2 regions of the Yimella sp. RIT 621 genome follow, and region 2 is predicted to be linked to the other one. Evidence: riboswitches for the same ligand, from Rfam matches in the RefSeq annotation. Region 2 holds a riboswitch; the other holds the start of a gene.
What was found. A riboswitch is a leader RNA that binds a small molecule or an ion and turns the genes downstream of it on or off. The one in region 2 is predicted to bind S-adenosylmethionine.
Positions count from the first base shown of each region.

Region 1: another riboswitch for S-adenosylmethionine. It lies ahead of EU513_RS05830 (aminotransferase class V-fold PLP-dependent enzyme); the one in region 2 lies ahead of EU513_RS01640 (bifunctional o-acetylhomoserine/o-acetylserine sulfhydrylase).

Region 1 covers NZ_SEIP01000004.1:235,932-244,841, reverse strand. The annotation lists gene EU513_RS05855 (dipeptidase) at 1-446, shown strand, start outside; gene EU513_RS05850 (MauE/DoxX family redox-associated membrane protein) at 468-1,499, shown strand; gene EU513_RS05845 (hypothetical protein) at 1,500-2,273, opposite strand; gene EU513_RS05840 (ion channel) at 2,330-2,974, opposite strand; gene EU513_RS05835 (DNA translocase FtsK) at 3,013-5,532, opposite strand; SAM riboswitch class IV at 6,005-6,119, shown strand; gene EU513_RS05830 (aminotransferase class V-fold PLP-dependent enzyme) at 6,190-7,575, shown strand; gene EU513_RS05825 (ribonuclease J) at 7,658-8,910, opposite strand, start outside.
Region 2 covers NZ_SEIP01000001.1:324,324-333,233, forward strand. The annotation lists gene hrpA (ATP-dependent RNA helicase HrpA) at 1-2,387, opposite strand, end outside; gene EU513_RS01630 (DUF4185 domain-containing protein) at 2,416-3,585, opposite strand; gene EU513_RS01635 (serine protein kinase RIO) at 3,620-4,477, opposite strand; SAM riboswitch class IV at 4,717-4,834, shown strand; gene EU513_RS01640 (bifunctional o-acetylhomoserine/o-acetylserine sulfhydrylase) at 4,893-6,233, shown strand; gene EU513_RS01645 (DUF445 domain-containing protein) at 6,217-7,497, opposite strand; gene EU513_RS01650 (DUF4352 domain-containing protein) at 7,644-8,390, opposite strand; gene serA (phosphoglycerate dehydrogenase) at 8,577-8,910, opposite strand, start outside.

The sequences.
Region 1 (8,910 bases), on a different contig from region 2:
TCGTGCCCGACTTCGTCTCCCAGGCGTGCGCCGACTGGCGGGCCGAGTCCCGCGAGGCCGCACTTGCCGAGGGTGTGGACCCCAAGGACCACATCAAGTTCACCGAGTTCAACAAACAGCGGGCGCAGCAGCACCCGAAGCCGGTGGCCACGCTGGGCGACGTCGTCGCCCACTACACCTACCTGCGCGAGGCGGTCGGCGTCGATCACATCGGCGTCGGTGGTGACTATGACGGTGTCGACCGACTGCCCGACGGGCTGGAGGACGTCTCCACCTACCCCGCGTTGTTCGTGGCGCTGGCCGAGCTGGGTTGGTCGGACGACGACCTCGCAAAGGTAGCCGGCCGGAATGTCCTGCGGGTGATGCGGGACGTCGAGGCTGTGGCCAGGGACGAACAGCAGACCCGCCCACCGTCCTTGAAGACGATCGGGGAACTCGACCACTGATCCCGCTCTAGAATCGTCCTCATGCCTTCGGCCCCCTGGATCGTCGCCGCACTGCTGCTCGTGCTCGCGTTGGTGGTGAGTGCCGCGTTCAAGGTTCGTGACCCGCGCACGACCGAGGACGCCTTCCTCAGCCTGCGGCTGCCGGACGCACTGCGCTCCATGAAGGCGCCGCAGCTGCTGCCGTACGCCGAGTTCGCGCTCGCCGCAGCGCTGCTGCTCGTGCCTTCACCGTTGTACGTGGTCGTGGCCGCGCTCGCTCTGGTGTTGTTCGTCGCATACCTCGTGGTCGTCGTCCGCGCCCTCGGGTTCGACGAGCCGGTCACCTGCGGCTGCTTCGGCAAGCTCGGCCTCGGCGAGATCGACAAACGCACCGTGGTCCGCAACGTCCTGCTGGTGGGTGCGGCCGCGCTCGCTCTGGTGGACGCCGTGCGCGGCGGTTCGATGATCGAACGCTTCACCGATTTCGGTGGAACCGAATGGGGTTGGGTGCTCGGCGTGCTCGCCGCCGTCGCCCTCACCGGGCTGGTCGTACACGGGGGCAGCGCAGCGACGACCCCGGTTGCTGAGTCGCTCGAGGACGACGAAGAGTTCGACTACGTCCGTCAGCCGATCCCGTACGGGGCGCTGATCGCCCGCGACGGCGAAACGGTCGCGCTGCACTCGATCGCGATGAATAAGCCCGTCCTTCTGGTGTCGGTGAGCCTGGGCTGCGGTTCGTGCATCCGGACGATGGAGCACGTGCCGTCATGGGCAGCCGAGCAGCCGATGCTGCGCGTGGTGATGATCGCTGCGGGTACGCAGGCCGAGGACGCGCCCGACCTCGGCGAGCATGTCGAGTGGATGACCGACCCGAACGGCATCACCACACGGACGCTCGGCATGGCGTACCCGTCCGCGGTCCTGCTGGGCATGGACGGCCAACTGGCGGGTGGACCGGTCGCCGGGTACGACGAGATCGAGTCGTTCCTGGCCGACATCGACGCCGAACTGTCCGAAGCGCAGGCGCAGTTCGAGGCCGCGCAGGAACAGCAGCTGCAGGATCAATCCGTCTGATCAGTACCTCTTGGTGCGACCGATCCGCAGCAGCACCGCGACGAGAGCCGGGATCCAGCCGTAGCGGATTCCGAACCCCGCACCGAGGTCGATCAGTTGGGTGATTCGAGCGCTGAGGTCGCGGTTGACCGCGAACGTGGTGAGCACACCGGCGATCGAACCTGCGACGGCAACAAGCCCCCACACGGCGAAGAACAAGGCGCCGCGTGAAGCCGAGCGACGCGACCCGGCCAGCGCGAGCAGCGTCCCGATGAACACCACGAGACCGAGCACTGCCAGCACGAGTCCGAAGATCAGAGCCGACGCGTGCTTGCCGTCGTACGCCCATGACATCTGGTCGAAGAACGTGGCGTGCGACCACAGATCGCGGACCACGACGGAGCCGCCGGGACGCACGTCGTTGCGGATCATCAGCCCTGCGATAGCCGCAACTGCGACGGTCGTGACCGCGGCGGCCAGAGCCGGCAGGAAGGCGCCGAAGCGCTTCTCCGCCGTGGCGTGCCCGTGGGCCGCCGGGACGGGTTCGCGACCGACCGGTCCACCCGCGCCGTAGGTCGGCCGCGGCTGTGCGGGCCCGGAGTACGGATCAGCTGCTGCGGGTCGATGCCCGTACGGGTCGGTCGTGTGTCCCACCCCTGCCGATCGTCCGAACTCGTGGGTATTGTCGGTGCCGTTGACCTGTGGCGCACGCCCGGTGGGCAGTTCGCTGGTGGAGTCCCGGTCGTCGCCCCACGCGGGAACACCGGACGGACGGTCGGGGCGCTGGTCGGTCATCGTGTCCTCCGGGGTGTCGATGGGTGTCGATGGGTGTCGATGGATGCTGTCGTCGGTCAGCGACGGAAACGGGTGAGCGTGATGCCGATCAGTCGAGCGACCACCAGGGCGATGTAGTTCACGCCCGCCAACTGCTCCAACATCACTGCCGATCGAGCGTACGGCCCGATGGGCGTGATGTCGGACAATCCGGTGCCGGTCATCGTGGTGAACGACAGGAACAGCAACTCCATCCACGACAGCGTGCCGTTGTGAGGCGACGCGAATTGGCTTGCACCCCAGATGTACTGGACCGTCGAGTACAGATAGGCGAATCCCCACGCGACGACGGTGAAGCAGGCTCCGGTGGCGAACAGTTCGTCGTTCCCGACGATGTCGTCGGCGAACATGTAACGGATGAGCGCGTAGGCCGTGTAGAAGAAGAAGATGAAGTGGGTGATGTCCGAGCCCACCATGAACGCTTCGTTGTCCGGCCAGAACAACGTCAGCACGGTGAACACCACAGCCGGTACGCCGACGATCAACGCCCACCGGGTGAGGGCCGGCGTCATCCGGACGGCCCCGACCGCGATGGTGAGCACCAGCAACTGGAACACCGAGAAGACCGTGCGACCCAGTACCGAACCGGTCAGGAACGGGTAGAGCAGGATCCCGAACAGCTGGACTCCGAGCAGCACCCCACACGGGTGCACCCGCAGCATGCGCCAACAGCCCGTCCCCGGGTTCTGTGCCGCCAGGGTCACTGGCGTCCGTTCTCCGTCAGCGCCCAAGCGTCCTCGTCCGAGCTCTCCTCGACCGGCATGTCCTGGTCGTAGGCCGAGTCGTCGGGCACCTCGTCGCCGCGCAGGCGTGCCATGGTGGCGGGCAGGTCGTCGGGCTTGACCAGCACGTCGCGCGCCTTTGAACCCTCGGAGGGCCCGACGATGCCGCGGCTCTCCATCAGGTCCATCAGGCGGCCGGCCTTCGCGAACCCGACGCGCAGCTTGCGCTGGAGCATCGAGGTCGAACCGAACTGGCTGTTGATGACCAGTTCGGCGGCCTGCAGCAGCAGGTCGAGGTCGTCACCGATGTCCTCGTCGATCTCCTTCTTGGGAGCCGTCACGGCGACGTCGTCACGGTAGGCCGGCTGCAGCTGACCCTTGATGTGACTGACGATCTCCTTGACCTCGGATTCGGGCACCCAGGCGCCCTGCACACGGATCGCCTTGTTGCTGCCCATCGGCAGGAAGAGCGCATCACCCTGACCGATGAGCTTCTCGGCACCGGGCTGGTCGAGCACGACGCGAGAGTCGGCGAGCGACGAGGTCGCGAACGCCAGACGCGAGGGCACGTTGGCCTTGATCAGACCGGTGACCACGTCGACGGACGGACGCTGTGTCGCCAGCACCAGGTGGATACCGGCCGCACGGGCCAGCTGGGTGATGCGGACGATCGATTCCTCGACATCGCGGGGGGCGACCATCATCAGGTCGGCGAGCTCGTCGACAACGACGAGGAGGTACGGGTACGGCTGGACGACGCGTTCCGAACCGGGTGGCGGCTGCACCTTGCCCGCGCGGACGGCCTTGTTGAAGTCGTCCACGTGCTTGTAACCGAACGCGGCGAGGTCGTCATAGCGAGTGTCCATCTCGCGCACGACCCACTGCAGCGCTTCCGCGGCCTTCTTCGGGTTCGTGATGATGGGCGTGATCAGGTGCGGAATACCTTCGTACGCAGTCAATTCCACACGCTTGGGGTCGACCAGCACCATGCGCACCTCGTCCGGCGTCGCGCGCATCATGATCGACGTGATCATCGAGTTCACGAAGCTGGACTTACCGGCACCGGTCGCACCGGCGACGAGCATGTGCGGCATCTTGGCGAGGTTGGCGATGACGTACCCGCCCTCGACGTCCTTGCCGACGCCCATGACCATCGGGTGGTCGTTGCTGCGCGCGGCATTGCTGCGCAGCACGTCACCGAGGCTGACCGTCTCGCGGTCGGTGTTCGGGATCTCGATACCGATGGCCGACTTGCCCGGGATCGGGCTGAGGATCCGGACGTCGGCGGACGCGACCGCGTACGCGATGTTCTTCGAGAGGGCGGTGACCTTTTCGACCTTTGTGCCGGTGCCGAGTTCGATCTCGTAGCGGGTGACCGTCGGGCCACGGGTGAACCCGGTGACCTGGGCGTCGATGTCGAACTGGTCGAACACCCCGGCGAGAGCGTCGACCACACGGTCGTTGGCAGCCGAACGAGTCTTGTGCGGCGGGCCGGCAGCGAGCAGGTCGCTGGAGGGGAGCGTATAGGTCACGTCGCCCGCGAGCAGCAGTTGTTCGGTGCGCTGCGGCAGCGGCTGGGTGGGCGGGGCCTCGAGCTTGGCAGGCGGTGCACCCGGCAACTGGACCGGCTTGTTCTTCTGCTCCCCCGCGGGCGTCGGTGCGTCCTGCGGAGGATCCTGCTGCCTTGCCGCGGACTCGTGTTCGTCGTGGTCGTAGACCTCGGGTTCGGCCTTCTTCGCACGGCCGCGCCCGGGCTTCTCGGGGACGACGACCGCTGCTTGCTCGTAGGGCTCGTCACCGTCGAGCAGGTCGCCGTTCTCGTCGCGACGCGGCTTGCGACTGCGCGGCTTGCGGCGTCCGCCGTCGATGTTCTCGCCGTGCAGATCGAGCGCGACGGCGTCGACCGGGCCGTCTTCGTCGTTCTCTTCCAGCATGCGCCCGTAGAACAGCCGGTCGAGCAGGTGTCGCGCACGGTCGCCGATCTGGTGCACCGGGGTGGCCGTGATCACCAGCAGGCTGAAGAACGCGAGCAATAGCAGCAGCGGGACGGCGCCCCAGGTGGTGACAGCGGCAACCGTCGGGCTGGATGCCAGGAAACCGATCATCCCGCCGGCTGTTTCGAGCCCTTCGCGGGGGTCCGCGTCCGGCAGGCCCTTCGCGATGCTCGTGAGTCCGCAGACCGCGAACGCCAGCAGTGCGAGGCCGATGCTGATGCGGTTGGTGGCGTGGTGGCCCCTCGGCGTGCGCAGGATGTGCGCCCCGAGGCCGAGCAGGACGACCGGCAGCGCCAGGGAGATCAGACCGAACGTGCCTGCGGTGATGGTGTGGACGATGTCGCCGAAGAGTCCGGCGATGCCCCACCATTCGACGGCAGCGACGATGATCGCTGCGGCGATGAGCGTGAATCCGACTCCGTCTCTGCGCAGTTCGGGTTCGAGATCGCGAGCACTTGAACCGACCCGACGTGCGGTGCCGCCGGCGACGTGAGCCACACCCATCCAGGTGCCGCGGACGGCGCGTATCGGCAGCGAGGGTCCGCCGCTGCGCGGCTGCGGCTTGCCTTTGACTGTCGAACCCGTGGATTTACGGGAAGCGGGCCGGGAGGAAGCGCTCTTGGACGCCGGACGCGCGGACGACGAACGTCCGCGCGAGGCGGTGGACTTTGATGCGGTCTGACGGGTGGCCACCCCGGGAGGCTACGCGACCGTCACATCAATCTCACGCAGCACACGCGTAACGTGGATTTTGTTGTCTTCCCGACCTTCCTCGAAACCCCTCACCCTCGGCACACAACGAGTTCGATCTCCTCAGGAGCGGCCCAAGTCGGCTCTTCCTACCTGAGCCTGTACTGGGACGAAATATGTCAACCGTTGCGACAGTGGATCCATGAAGTACGCATGTTCCAGTACACGGTGCGACGTTCGGACGAGGGTTGCTCACACGCCGCCCCGTGTGGCATAGTCCAGAACAGGTCATGAGACTCAGCGACAAGCCCTGGCTTGCTGAGCGGCAACCCTCCACCGCGGTGGGGTGCTCCAGGTGACGACCGGGCCGTAGCCCGACCGGGTTACGGCAAGCGCGGATCGATGTACCCGCCGCGCCGCCCGTTCGGGTCGGTGCCGCTGTTCGTCGGTCCAACGACCGAAGGAGCACCGATGTCCGTCGCAACCAAGACCCTCACCTGCGCACCGCCAGCGGTTGAGTCCCGCCGGCTTCACCTCGTACCCGCGAATGTCCGGCCGCTGCCGGTAGAACAGCTACAGGGAATCCCGCTCACCGCTCATTACGAACTCGGGGTTCCGACCGTGCACCGAACCGTCGTCGACTTCGCGAACTTCGACCACGGCGCGACCGCACCGGCCCTGCGCTCGGTGGAGACGGCCGTCGCCGCCGTACAGCGCGTGTCCGGGTCGGTGCACCGCGGTGCCGGCCACACCAGCCGACAGACGACTCAGTGGTTCGAGCAGGCCCGAATCGAGGTGGGCAGGTTCGTCGGTGCCCGCGAGCACGACCATGTCGTTTTCACCCGCAACACCACCGATGCACTACGCCTGCTGGCCCACGCACTCCCCCGCCGCACACAGGTCTTCACCTGGGACTCGGCCCACCATGCCGCTCAGTTCGCGTGGACGGGACGCAACGTCCACCGGCTGCCGATCCCGGCAAGCGCCCAGAACGCCCTCGACCTGCTCACCGGTGCACTCGCGACCAGCACGGCCGACCACAAGCTCGTCGTCATCACCGGTGCCTGCAATGTCACCGGTGAGATCTGGCCGATCGCCGAACTAGCCTCCATCGCAGCGGAATTCGGTGCGCGCACCGTTCTGGATGCTGCCCAGCTCGCGCCGCACCACCGCGTCGACATCGATGAACTCGGCGTCGACTGGGTCGCGCTCTCCGGCCACAAGGCATACGCGCCGTACGGCGCCGGCGCACTGGTGGGTCGCTCGAACTGGTTGGACGACGCCCAGCCGTACCTACCCGCCGGCGGAGCGACCCGCACCGTCACCGCTCGGACCGTCGAATGGAATGTCGGCCCCGCCCGCCACGAGGGCGGCACCCCGAACGCAGTCGGCGCGATCGCGCTGGCCGCCGCGTGCGCGACCTTGGCCAAGCATCACGAAGCCATCACCGCTCACGAGCAGGTCCTCCATACGCGGTTGCGTGACGGCCTGGAGTCCATCCATGGCGTCCGCCTGGTTTCGGTACTGGGTTCCGATCGTCCTAACGTCGGGGTGGTGACGTTCACCGTCGACGGCTACGACTGCTCATTGGTCTCACAAGTGCTCTCGGACGAATACGGCATCGCCGTGCGGGACGGCAAGTTCTGCGCTCATCGCCTCTGCGACCAGGTCATCGGCGGCTGCGCCGTCCGTGCATCCATCGGTCTTGCCACGCAGCCGCACCACATCGACCGCCTGATCAACGGTGTTCGCAAGCTCCTCGCGCACGGTCCTGCGATGGATTACGTGCACACCGAAGGTGTGGGATGGAGCGCGCCACAGGACCCGCGTGATCTGAGCGAGCCGCTGCCCTGGTGACATCGACTCGCTAGCCCCGTTCGTCCCGGTGGTTCCGGCGCGTCGCTCGCAGGCTCACGAACGGCTCAACCAGCGGGACAGGTCAGGCGTCGATGACGATCGGGATGATCATCGGCCGGCGGCGCAGTTTGCCACCGACGAAGCCCCCGACCGCACGACGGATGACCTGCTGCAGCTGGTGGGAGTCGTTGACACCCTTGCGGCGGGCCTCTTCGAGCGCGTCCTCGATCTTGGGTACCACCTTGTCGAAGACGTCGGTGTCCTCGGCGAAGCCACGCGTCCGGATGTCGGGGCCGGCGACGATCTGGCCGGTCGAGGAGTCGCGCACGACGATGATCGTGACGAAGCCCTCGTCGCGCAGGATGCGACGGTCCTTCAGCATGGTCTCGTCGGTGGCGCCGACGAGTGAACCGTCGACGTACACGTATCCACACGGCACGACACCGGTGATCGAGGCCTGACCGTCGACGAGGTCGACGACTACGCCGTCCTCGGCCAGCAGCACGTTGCGCTCGGGCACGCCGGTCGCGACCGCGAGGTCACCGTTGGCCACCAGGTGGCGCCATTCGCCGTGGATCGGCATGACGTTCTTGGGCTTGACGATGTTGTAGCAGTAGAGGAGTTCACCGGCACTCGCGTGACCGGAGACGTGCACGAGCGCGTTGCCCTTGTGCACCACGTTCGCACCGAGTCGCATCAGTCCGTTGATCACCCGGTAGATCGCGTTCTCGTTGCCGGGGATCAGCGAGCTCGCCATCAGGACGGTGTCGCCGTGACCGACGTCGATCTGGTGGTCGCGGTTCGCCATCCGCGACAACGCCGCCATCGGCTCGCCCTGCGACCCGGTGCAGATGAGCACCACCTGGTCGTCGCGCAGGTCACCGAGCTTCTTCGCGTCGACCAGGATGCCGTCCGGGATCTTCAAGTAGCCCAGGTCGGCGGCGATGCCCATGTTGCGCACCATCGACCGGCCGACCATCGCGACCTTGCGGCCGTGCGCCTCGGCGGCGTTCAGAATCTGCTGCACGCGGTGCACGTGAGAGGCGAAGCACGCGACGATGATGCGCCGCTCGGCCTTTGCGAAGACCCGCTCGATCGCCGGGGTGATGTCCTTCTCGGGCGTGGTGAAGCCCGGCACCTCGGCGTTGGTCGAGTCGGTGAGGAACAGGTCGACGCCCTCCTCACCGAGCCGCGCGAAAGCGCGCAGGTCGGTGATGCGGCCGTCGAGCGGCAACTGGTCCATCTTGAAGTCGCCGGTGATCAGCAGGGTGCCGCCGGGCGTCCGGACGAACACAGCGAGGGCGTCCGGGATCGAGTGGTTCACGGCCACGAACT
Region 2 (8,910 bases):
CGGTTGTCGTGGAAGAAGCGGTGATGGGTCTGCCACTCCCCCTCGACCAGTGCGTGCCGGATGAACAACTCCCGCGCGTACGCCTGATCGATCCGCCCGAACGACACCGGCCTCCCGGCGGCCAGCGGGACGCCGTACAGGGTCACCCGTTCGCTGCAGATCGCCTGCGCCTGCTTCTTCTCCCATCGCGGGTCGGAGTAACTGCGTCTGAGCAGATGCTGTCCGGCCGCCTCGACCCACGCCGGATCGACGCGGGCATTGGTACGTGCCCACAGGCGCGTGGTCTCGACCAGTTCACCGGCCATCAACCAGTCGGGTTGAGCGCGGAACAGCACCGAGCCGGGCTGGATGGCGAAGCGGGCCTGCCGGGCGCCGAGGTAGTCACGAGCGTCCCGGTCGCGCAGGCCGACGTGCGAGAGCAACCCGGTGAGCAACGCCTGGTGCACGGTGTCGTCCGCGGCCTTGTTGTCACTGGGCTGCAGCTTGAGCTGTTTGCAGATATCGCGCAGTTGAGCGTGCAGGTCCTGCCACTCGCGCACGCGCAGGTAATGCAGGTACTCCTGCTTGCACATGCGACGGAAAGCACTGCCGGACAACGCTTTCTGCTGTTCGCGCAGGTAGTTCCACAGGTTCAGGACGGTGAGGAAATCGCTCGACTCGTGCTTGAACCGGGCATGGCTCTGGTCGGCCTGGGTCTGCTGATCGGCGGGTCGTTCACGCGGGTCCTGGATCGACATCAGGGCGACGATCGGCAACACCTCACGCAACGATCCGTTGCGGGAGGCCTCGACGATCATTCGAGCCAGCCGCGGGTCGACCGGCAGCGTCGCGATCGCGCGACCGTCGGCGGTGAGCCGCCGCCGGCCCCGGCGTCCGTCGCCGCTCTCACGTCCGGTCTCGTCGTCGATCGCGTTCAGCTCGTGCAACAGACGCAGTCCGTCGGTAATCTGCCGGCTGTCGGGCGGCTGCACGAACGGGAAACGCGCGACATCGCCCAGGCCCAGCGAGATCATCTGCAGGATGACGGACGCGAGGTTCGTGCGCAGGATCTCCGGGTCGGTGAACTCGGGGCGCGCCTCGAAATCCTCCTGCGAGTACAACCGGATCGCGATGCCGTCGGCCAGGCGGCCGCAGCGTCCGGACCGCTGGTTGGCGCTGGCCTGGGAGATGGGCTCGATCGGCAACCGCTGCACCTTGGTGCGCTGGCTGTACCGGGAGATGCGCGCGGTGCCTGTGTCGATCACGTACCGGATGCCCGGCACGGTCAACGAGGTCTCGGCCACGTTGGTGGACACCACGATCCGGCGTCCGTCGTGCTTGGCGAACACCCGGTGCTGTTCGGCTGCCGACAACCGACCGTACAGCGGGACGATCTCGGTGTTCGGCAGGCCGAGACCCTTGAGCGCGTCGGTGGCGTCGCGAATCTCGCGTTCGCCGGAGCAGAACACCAGCACGTCCTGCGGGCCACCATCGTCGACGCGACTGCTGTTGCCGGGTCGAGGTCCCCGCGAAGTATCGACCGACGCAGGAGAGAGAACCTCGTCGGGTGACCACAATTCCTCGATGGCGTCGATGATGCCGGTGACCTGGTCAATGTCGACGAGGTTCGGGGCGGCGTCCGCGCCCTTGCCGGGCACCTCACGCACGAGCGGTCGGTAGCGCACCTCCACCGGGTAGGTCCGTCCGGACACCTCGATGATCGGCACCGGGTTACCTTGTGTCGCAAAGTGATCGGCGAAACGCTGTGGGTCGATGGTCGCCGAGGTGATGATCACCTTGAGGTCGGGACGTTTGGGCAACAGTTGCTTGAGATAGCCGAGGATGAAGTCGATGTTGAGCGAGCGCTCGTGTGCCTCGTCGATGATGATCGTGTCGTACTGACTGAGCATCCGGTCCCGCTGCAACTGCGACAACAGGATGCCGTCGGTCATCACCTTGACGAGGGTGTCGCGGCTCGAGGTGTCGGTGAATCGCACCTGGTAGCCGACGGTCTGCCCCAGCTCGGTGCCCAGTTCCTCGGCGATCCGCTCGGCGACCGAGCGGGCCGCGAGCCGGCGGGGTTGGGTGTGACCGATCGTGCCGCTGACCCCGCGGCCGAGTTCGAGGCAGATCTTCGGGATCTGGGTCGTCTTTCCCGAACCCGTCTCACCCGCGATGACCACGACCTGGTGGTCACGGATGGCCTCGGCGATCTCGTCCTTGGCGGCGACGACCGGCAGGTCCGGATACGTGATCTGCGGCACGGACGCGCGGCGGTGCTCGATCTGTTGGGGGGACAGACCCCGCGGACGACGGTCCGCGCCGGCCTTGCGCTGCGGACGACGACGGCCGGAGCGAGGGCGCTCAGGCGAACTGTTCGGCGCGCGGTTGGGTGTGGGTTCAGTCATGAGGGATCGGTCGATTGTCCCAGATCACTCACGGCATCGGCACCTCGATAAACACCGGACGCGAGGCCTTGGGTCGCTGCAGGAGGTCGACGACCGATTTTGCGACGCGCGAGACCGACACCAGCAGCTTGCCGCTCGCCAGGTCGAACTCCGGATGAGCGAGTGGTTGGTAACTGACGACCTGCCCACGCTCGTAGGGGAAGTGCGTCGTCGACCGGACCGTCCAGGGACCCTGCGGGCTGTTCGCAGTCCAGACCGCGACGGTGTCGGTCAGGTCCCCGCCGAGCTTGGAGACAGCCAGGTAATCGTTGCCCCGCTTGTGCACACTCAACGCCTGGGAGACACCGCTGCCCGAGTCGATGACCGGCCGGACGGCGGATTCCTGCGCGTCCCAGCCGGCACCGTCCCAGTACTGCCAGGTCGACCTGAGCGTGACGGTGTCCGCGGCGGCACGCGCCAGCACCAGTTCGCGCGGCCCGGGACCGCCGGAGCGTTGGCGGGAACCGTAGATGTAGATCCACTCGTCGTCCGCCAGCAGCGCACTCCCCCAGTTGATCTGGGTCGGGTCCACTCGATCCGGCGTCACCGGCGTGACGACCGGACGGGCCGCGACGCCGCTGTGCGGCACGCGCAGCGATGCGATCGACATGCCGAGGTAGTCGAACCCGAAGATGTCGGCCGAGGTGCGTCGCACCCGACTGCATGCGACGAGCACGTCGTCGTACGTGCTGCGAGAAACGGCCGTCATCGACGATGGCCAGCACACCGAGCCCGCACTGTTCGCAAGGAACGGACCCGCCGGGTCGACCCACTGGGAGGTGCACCGCCCCTTGGTCACCAACGCCGAGCTCGACACGAACCGTGGGCGGAACTCCCCCGCCCGCGCGGTGTCTCCGAAGACCCACAGCGTGCGTCCGTCACCGAGTCGGACGGTGACTCCGACGTCCGCCGCGCGCCACTGCGGCAGGTTGTCCAGCCCTTCCATCCAGGTGTTCGCGTGCTGCGCCCCCGTCCACGGACGCGGGTCGACGCACGCCTGCCCGCCGACCGGCTCCTGCACCTCCAGGGCGCTTCCCACGGTGGCGGGGCTGACCGACGACCAGGACTCCTGGGGATAGGTCGGCGGCTGCGGCGGACGACTGCACGCCGTGACCGTGAAAGTCACGGCCACGACCACGGCGCCGAGTCTGCGAAGCACGCGGCAAGCCTATGCAGCGCGCGCAGCGCAGGCCTCAGAATGCGTACCCGAGCAGTTCGGCGAAGAGTTCGTCGCCGTCGCACGCGTGGCCCTTCGAGGAGAACCAGGTGCAGACGTTCACGCAATCGCGGTGCAGGAACTCGACCCCGTTGGGGTTGGCGATCACGTCGACGATCTGGGGCAGATCGATCAGCACGAGGCCGGACTCGGCCACAAGGATGTTGTACGCCGACAGATCTCCGTGCACGATTCCCTTGCCGCACAACACGATCAGTGCAGCACGCAGTTGATCGAACCAGACCTCCAGTTGTTCTGCGGTCGGCCGCGTGGCAGCCAGGCGGGGTGCCGGGCGGCCGTCGGCGTCGACGACCAACTCCATCAGGATCTCTCGACCGTCGATCTGCACCGGGTACGGCACCGGCACGCCGCTGGTCCACAGGTCGACCAGCGCCGACCATTCGGCCTGCGCCCAGACACCGGCAGCGACCTGCTTGCCGAACGCGGTCCCGGTGGCGACGGCTCGAGCTTCTCGGGTGTCCTTGATCCGTCGACCTTCGGTATACCCGGCGTGCCGGCGGAAGGATCGATGCTCGGCGTCGCGATAGCGCTTGGCCGCCATCAGCGTGCTGCATTGGGGCGCGCAGACGGCGGTGCGCTCGATGACGAAGACGTCGGCTTCCTTGCCGGTCTTGAGCACACCGAGCTCGGTGTCGATGGACTCGTCATGGGTCACGACCCAGGACGGGCGGGGTTCGGGGCCGCGCTGCAGCCGTTCGATGCTGCTCCAGGTCGACCATCGCTGCCCGTCGGGCAGGTCGACCGGGACGAAGGGATCGATCAGTGGGGTGTCGGGAGCGAACGCGCCCTGCGGCGCGCGAGTTTCGTTCTGCACGAGTGGTATTCCGTTTCTCGGAAGGGTCTGCTCTGATGCTGGACGCGGCAGTCGTGCCGCTGCTGGTTCCTCATCGGCTCCTCCTTCGAACGGGCGCTCCCACGGACGGGGTACGCGACTGCTCCCAGGCTGTCGAACATCGGACGTCCGCGGCAACCGAATTTCCGGACCATCGGCGACCGTCCGGATACAGAGACCTGTCTTCAGCCGGCGGACGCCGCTCACGTAATCTGGCGTCAGGTCATGAGCGTCAGCGACAAGCCCCGGCTCGCTGGCCGGCAACCCTCCACCGCGGTGGGGTGCCCCGGGTGAAGACCTGGCCGGACGGTGCAGATCGCCGCCCGGCAAGCGCGGACGCGAACGTCGGTCCGCCGCAGGCGGATCGAGCGCCTGCACCGAGCAGGAGGAGACGCCGATGAACGACACCCAGAACCCCGGCCAGGACAGCGCTGCCGAGTGGTCCTTCGAGACCCGTCAGATCCACGCCGGACAGGTCGTCGACGAGACGACCGGCGCGCGGGCGTTGCCGATCTACCAGACCACGTCGTACGTGTTCAAGGACACCGAGCACGCGAAGAACCTGTTCGCGCTCAGCGAGTTCGGCAACATCTACACCCGTTTGATGAACCCGACGACGGACGCCGTCGAGCAGCGGATCGCCAGCCTGGAAGGCGGCGTCGGCGCTCTGCTCGTGGCCTCCGGACAGGCCGCCGAGACGCTGGCGATCCTCAACATCGCCGAGGCGGGTTCGCACATCGTCGCCAGCCCGGCGCTGTACGGCGGCACGGCGAACCTGTTGAAGTACACGCTGCCGAAGTTCGGGATCGAGGTCACGTTCGTCGAGGACTCCCGCGATCTCGACCAGTGGCGCACTGCGGTGCGTCCGAACACCAAGCTCTTCTTCGGAGAGTCCGTGTCGAACCCGAAGGCGGAGATCCTCGACATCGAGGGCGTTGCCGGCGTCGCGCACGAGGCCGGCGTGCCGTTGATCGTCGACAACACCGTCGCGATGCCCTACGTGCTGCGTCCCATCGAGTACGGCGCCGACATCGTCGTCCACTCCGCGACCAAGTACCTCGGCGGCCACGGCACCTCGATCGCGGGGGCGATCGTCGACTCGGGCAACTTCGACTTCGGTAAGGACCCGGAGAGGTTCCCGAACTACAACACGCCCGAGGAGAGCTACCACGGATTGGTCTACGCCCGTGATCTCGGCGTGGGGAGCCCGCTCGGGGCCAACCTCGCGTTCATCCTCAAGGCGCGCGTGCAGTTGCTGCGTGACCTCGGCGCGGCAGTCTCCCCGTTCAACGCCTTTCTCATCGCCCAGGGCATCGAGACCCTGAGCCTGCGCATCGAGCGCCACCTGGAGAATGCGCACAAGGTGGCACAGTTCCTGCAGGGTCACGACCAGGTGGAGAAGGTCGTCTGGGCCTCGTTGCCGGACAACGACTTCCACGACCTCGCGCAGAAGTACACGCCGCAGGGCTCGGGTGCAGTCATCTCCTTCGAGATCACCGGCGGCCTCGAAGCCGGCAAGAAGTTCGTCGAGGCACTGCAACTGCATTCGCACGTGGCCAATATCGGTGACGTGCGTTCGCTGGTGATCCACCCGGCATCGACGACGCACAGCCAGGGCTCGGACGAGGACCGCCTCGCCGCAGGCGTGACCCCGGGTCTCGTGCGCCTGGCCGTGGGCATCGAGCACATCGACGACATCCTTGCCGACCTGAAGACCGGCTTCAGAGCAGCTGGCTGAGGGTGTGGATCAGCAGACCCACGAGACCACCGACGATGGTGCCGTTGATCCGGATGAACTGCAGGTCTCGGCCGACGTGCAACTCGATGCGCTCGGCGGCCTCGTTTCCGTCCCACTTGTCGATGGTCTGGGAGATGACCGTCGACAGTTCACGCCCGTAGGTGCGCACGACGTACCCGACGGTCTCGGCGAGGCGACGATCGAGCGAAGCACGCAGTTCGTCGTCCCGGACGACTCGCGCGCCGAGGTCGTGCAACGCGACCGCGAGACGGGCGCGCAGTTCGCCGTCGGGGTCGCCCAGGGCTTCGACGACTGCTCGGCGTACCGAACCCCAGAGCGAGACAAGTGAATTGCCGACCGACGGGTGCTCGAGAAAGCGCTCCTTGATGGCCTCGGCCTTCGCGATCGTGTCTTCGTCGTTCTGCAGGTCATCAGCCAGGGTGGCGAGCAGGTTGTCCAGCGCCTGCCGCGCCGAGTGGTTCGGGTCGTCCCGGACGTCGGCGAGCCATTTGACGATCTCCAGGTGCACGCGCGCGGTGACGGTGTCGTCCAGCCACTTCGGCGACCACCACGGGGCGCGTTGGCCGAGGATCTCGGTGATCGTCGCCTCGTTGTGCTCGGCCCAGTTGTGCAGTTCACGAATGCCGATGTCGACGAGACCGTGGTGCGAACCGTCCTCGACCACACCCTGCAGCAGGTGTCCGGTGAGCGGGCCGACCGGCTCCCGACCCAGGCGGGGCAGGAGGATCCGGTCGAGCAGGTGACGCACCTCGTCGTCCTTGATCGACGTCACGGCCTTGCTGAGCGCGGGGGCCGCTTCGGTGACGACGCGCCCTGCGTTGCCCGGCTCCTGCAGCCAATGGCCCAGCCGCAGGGGAATCTGCGCACTGGCCAGTCGGGTGTTGACGTTGTCCTCGGTGAGGAAGTTGTCGGTGACGAAGTCCTCGAGGCTGTGCGCGATCTGGTCCTTGCGTTTGGGGATGATCGCGGTGTGCGGGATCGGCAGTCGCAGCGGATGCCGGAACAACGCCGTCACCGCGAACCAGTCGGCGACCGCGCCGACCATTGCTGCCTCGGACGCTGCATTCACATAACCCCACGCGCCGCCACGTCCATGGGTCAGCACGAAGACGATCGCGGCAAGGACGAGCAGGCCGAGGGCGACGGCTCGCATACGGCGCAGGCCGGCGCGGCGTTCCTCGTCGCCGGCCGACAGGATCGGGCCGCTGGACGCAGCGGTCGACCGATCGGGGGTGCTGTTCACGGTGTCAGTCAAGCTGGTCGCCGCCTCCTGTGCCACGGCGGCCGGTGGAACCGGTCACCTTCTCCGAGAGCCCATCGACAACGAAAGATCGGCCACACTCCCGAACGACGGGAGTGGGCCGATCATTCCGTGAATCGACGGCTTGGTCAGCCCTGCCAGCCGTAGCCGGCCTCGGTGCCACCCTTGTAGTCGCTGTTCCACAGCAGCGTGTACTTGCTGTAGTCCTTGTTCTTGGGCACGACGAAGACCATCTTGCCGCTGTACTCCGTCGTCTTGTCATTGATCGACTCGACGTCGAGCATGTCCTTGCCCAGCACGACGTTGTTCGACGAACTGGAAGCACGGGTGCAGTTGCGGCCGTTCTCGTCGATCAGGGAGAAGGCCAGCGGCGTTGCGACGTAGAAGCCGTCCGCGCTGGTCCGCTTGAACTTCACGTCGAAGATGAGCGCCTGGGTGTCGTCGTCGTACGGGTAGTCCGTGCCGCCGTCCTTCGCCTCGCCCTTGGAGATCGTCAGGTCGAGGGTCGCGTCACCCACGTCACCGGTCACCGACTGGGTCTCCCCGTACTTCTTCACCTTGGTGCCGGAGCCCTTGACGATGTAGTAGCTGCTGGTGTTGTTGCACTGCCCGGCGGCCGAGCTCTGGCTGACGCCGCCGCCGGCGCTGCTCGAGGAACTCGTGCTGCTCGACTCGGTCGAGGACGACGAGGAACTGCTCTCGGTCGACGACGGGCTCTGCGAGGACGAGCTGGAGCTCTCGGTGGACGACGGACTCTGGGTGGTGCTGCTCGTCGGCTGGGCCACCGGCGGTGCGCTGTCCTGGCACGCGGTGAGTCCGAGTGTGCACGCGGCCACGACCGCAACGGCGAGCGAACGCTGACGCTTGGTGTTCATGTGGTTCTCCTCCTGTGGTTCAGTTCCCCCCGTGGCGCGCCGCGCGACGGTCCTGAGTGCGAAGTTTAACGAGGTACGGCGCAGCGGGCTGCCAGCCGTCCCCTTGTTCGATGAGCAGAAGCCTTGCGGTTCCGGTGGTTCCGACTGCCCCGCGGCCCGGTCGGTTCCCCGTACGCCCGACTTTCTTCAGATCACCCGCAGGCGGATGGTCTCCGACAGCTCCTGCAGTTCGGTGATCGCGGCCTGCGGCAGGTCCCGGACGTCGGTGACCACGTAGCCGATGCTGCCCAGGGTGCCGAGCAACTGGCCTTCGATGTTCACGCCGTGATGGGCGAGCACGTTGTTGACCGTCGCGAGCACACCCGGGGTGTTGGAGTGGAAGTGCAGGATCCGGCGGTCGCCCGGGTGTCCTTCGAGGGTGAGGGCAGGCAGGTTGACGCTGAGCGTCGTCGTTCCCCGCTGCATGAAGTCGCGCAGCTTGCCGGCGACGAACCGGCCGATGTCCTCCTGCGCCTCCTCG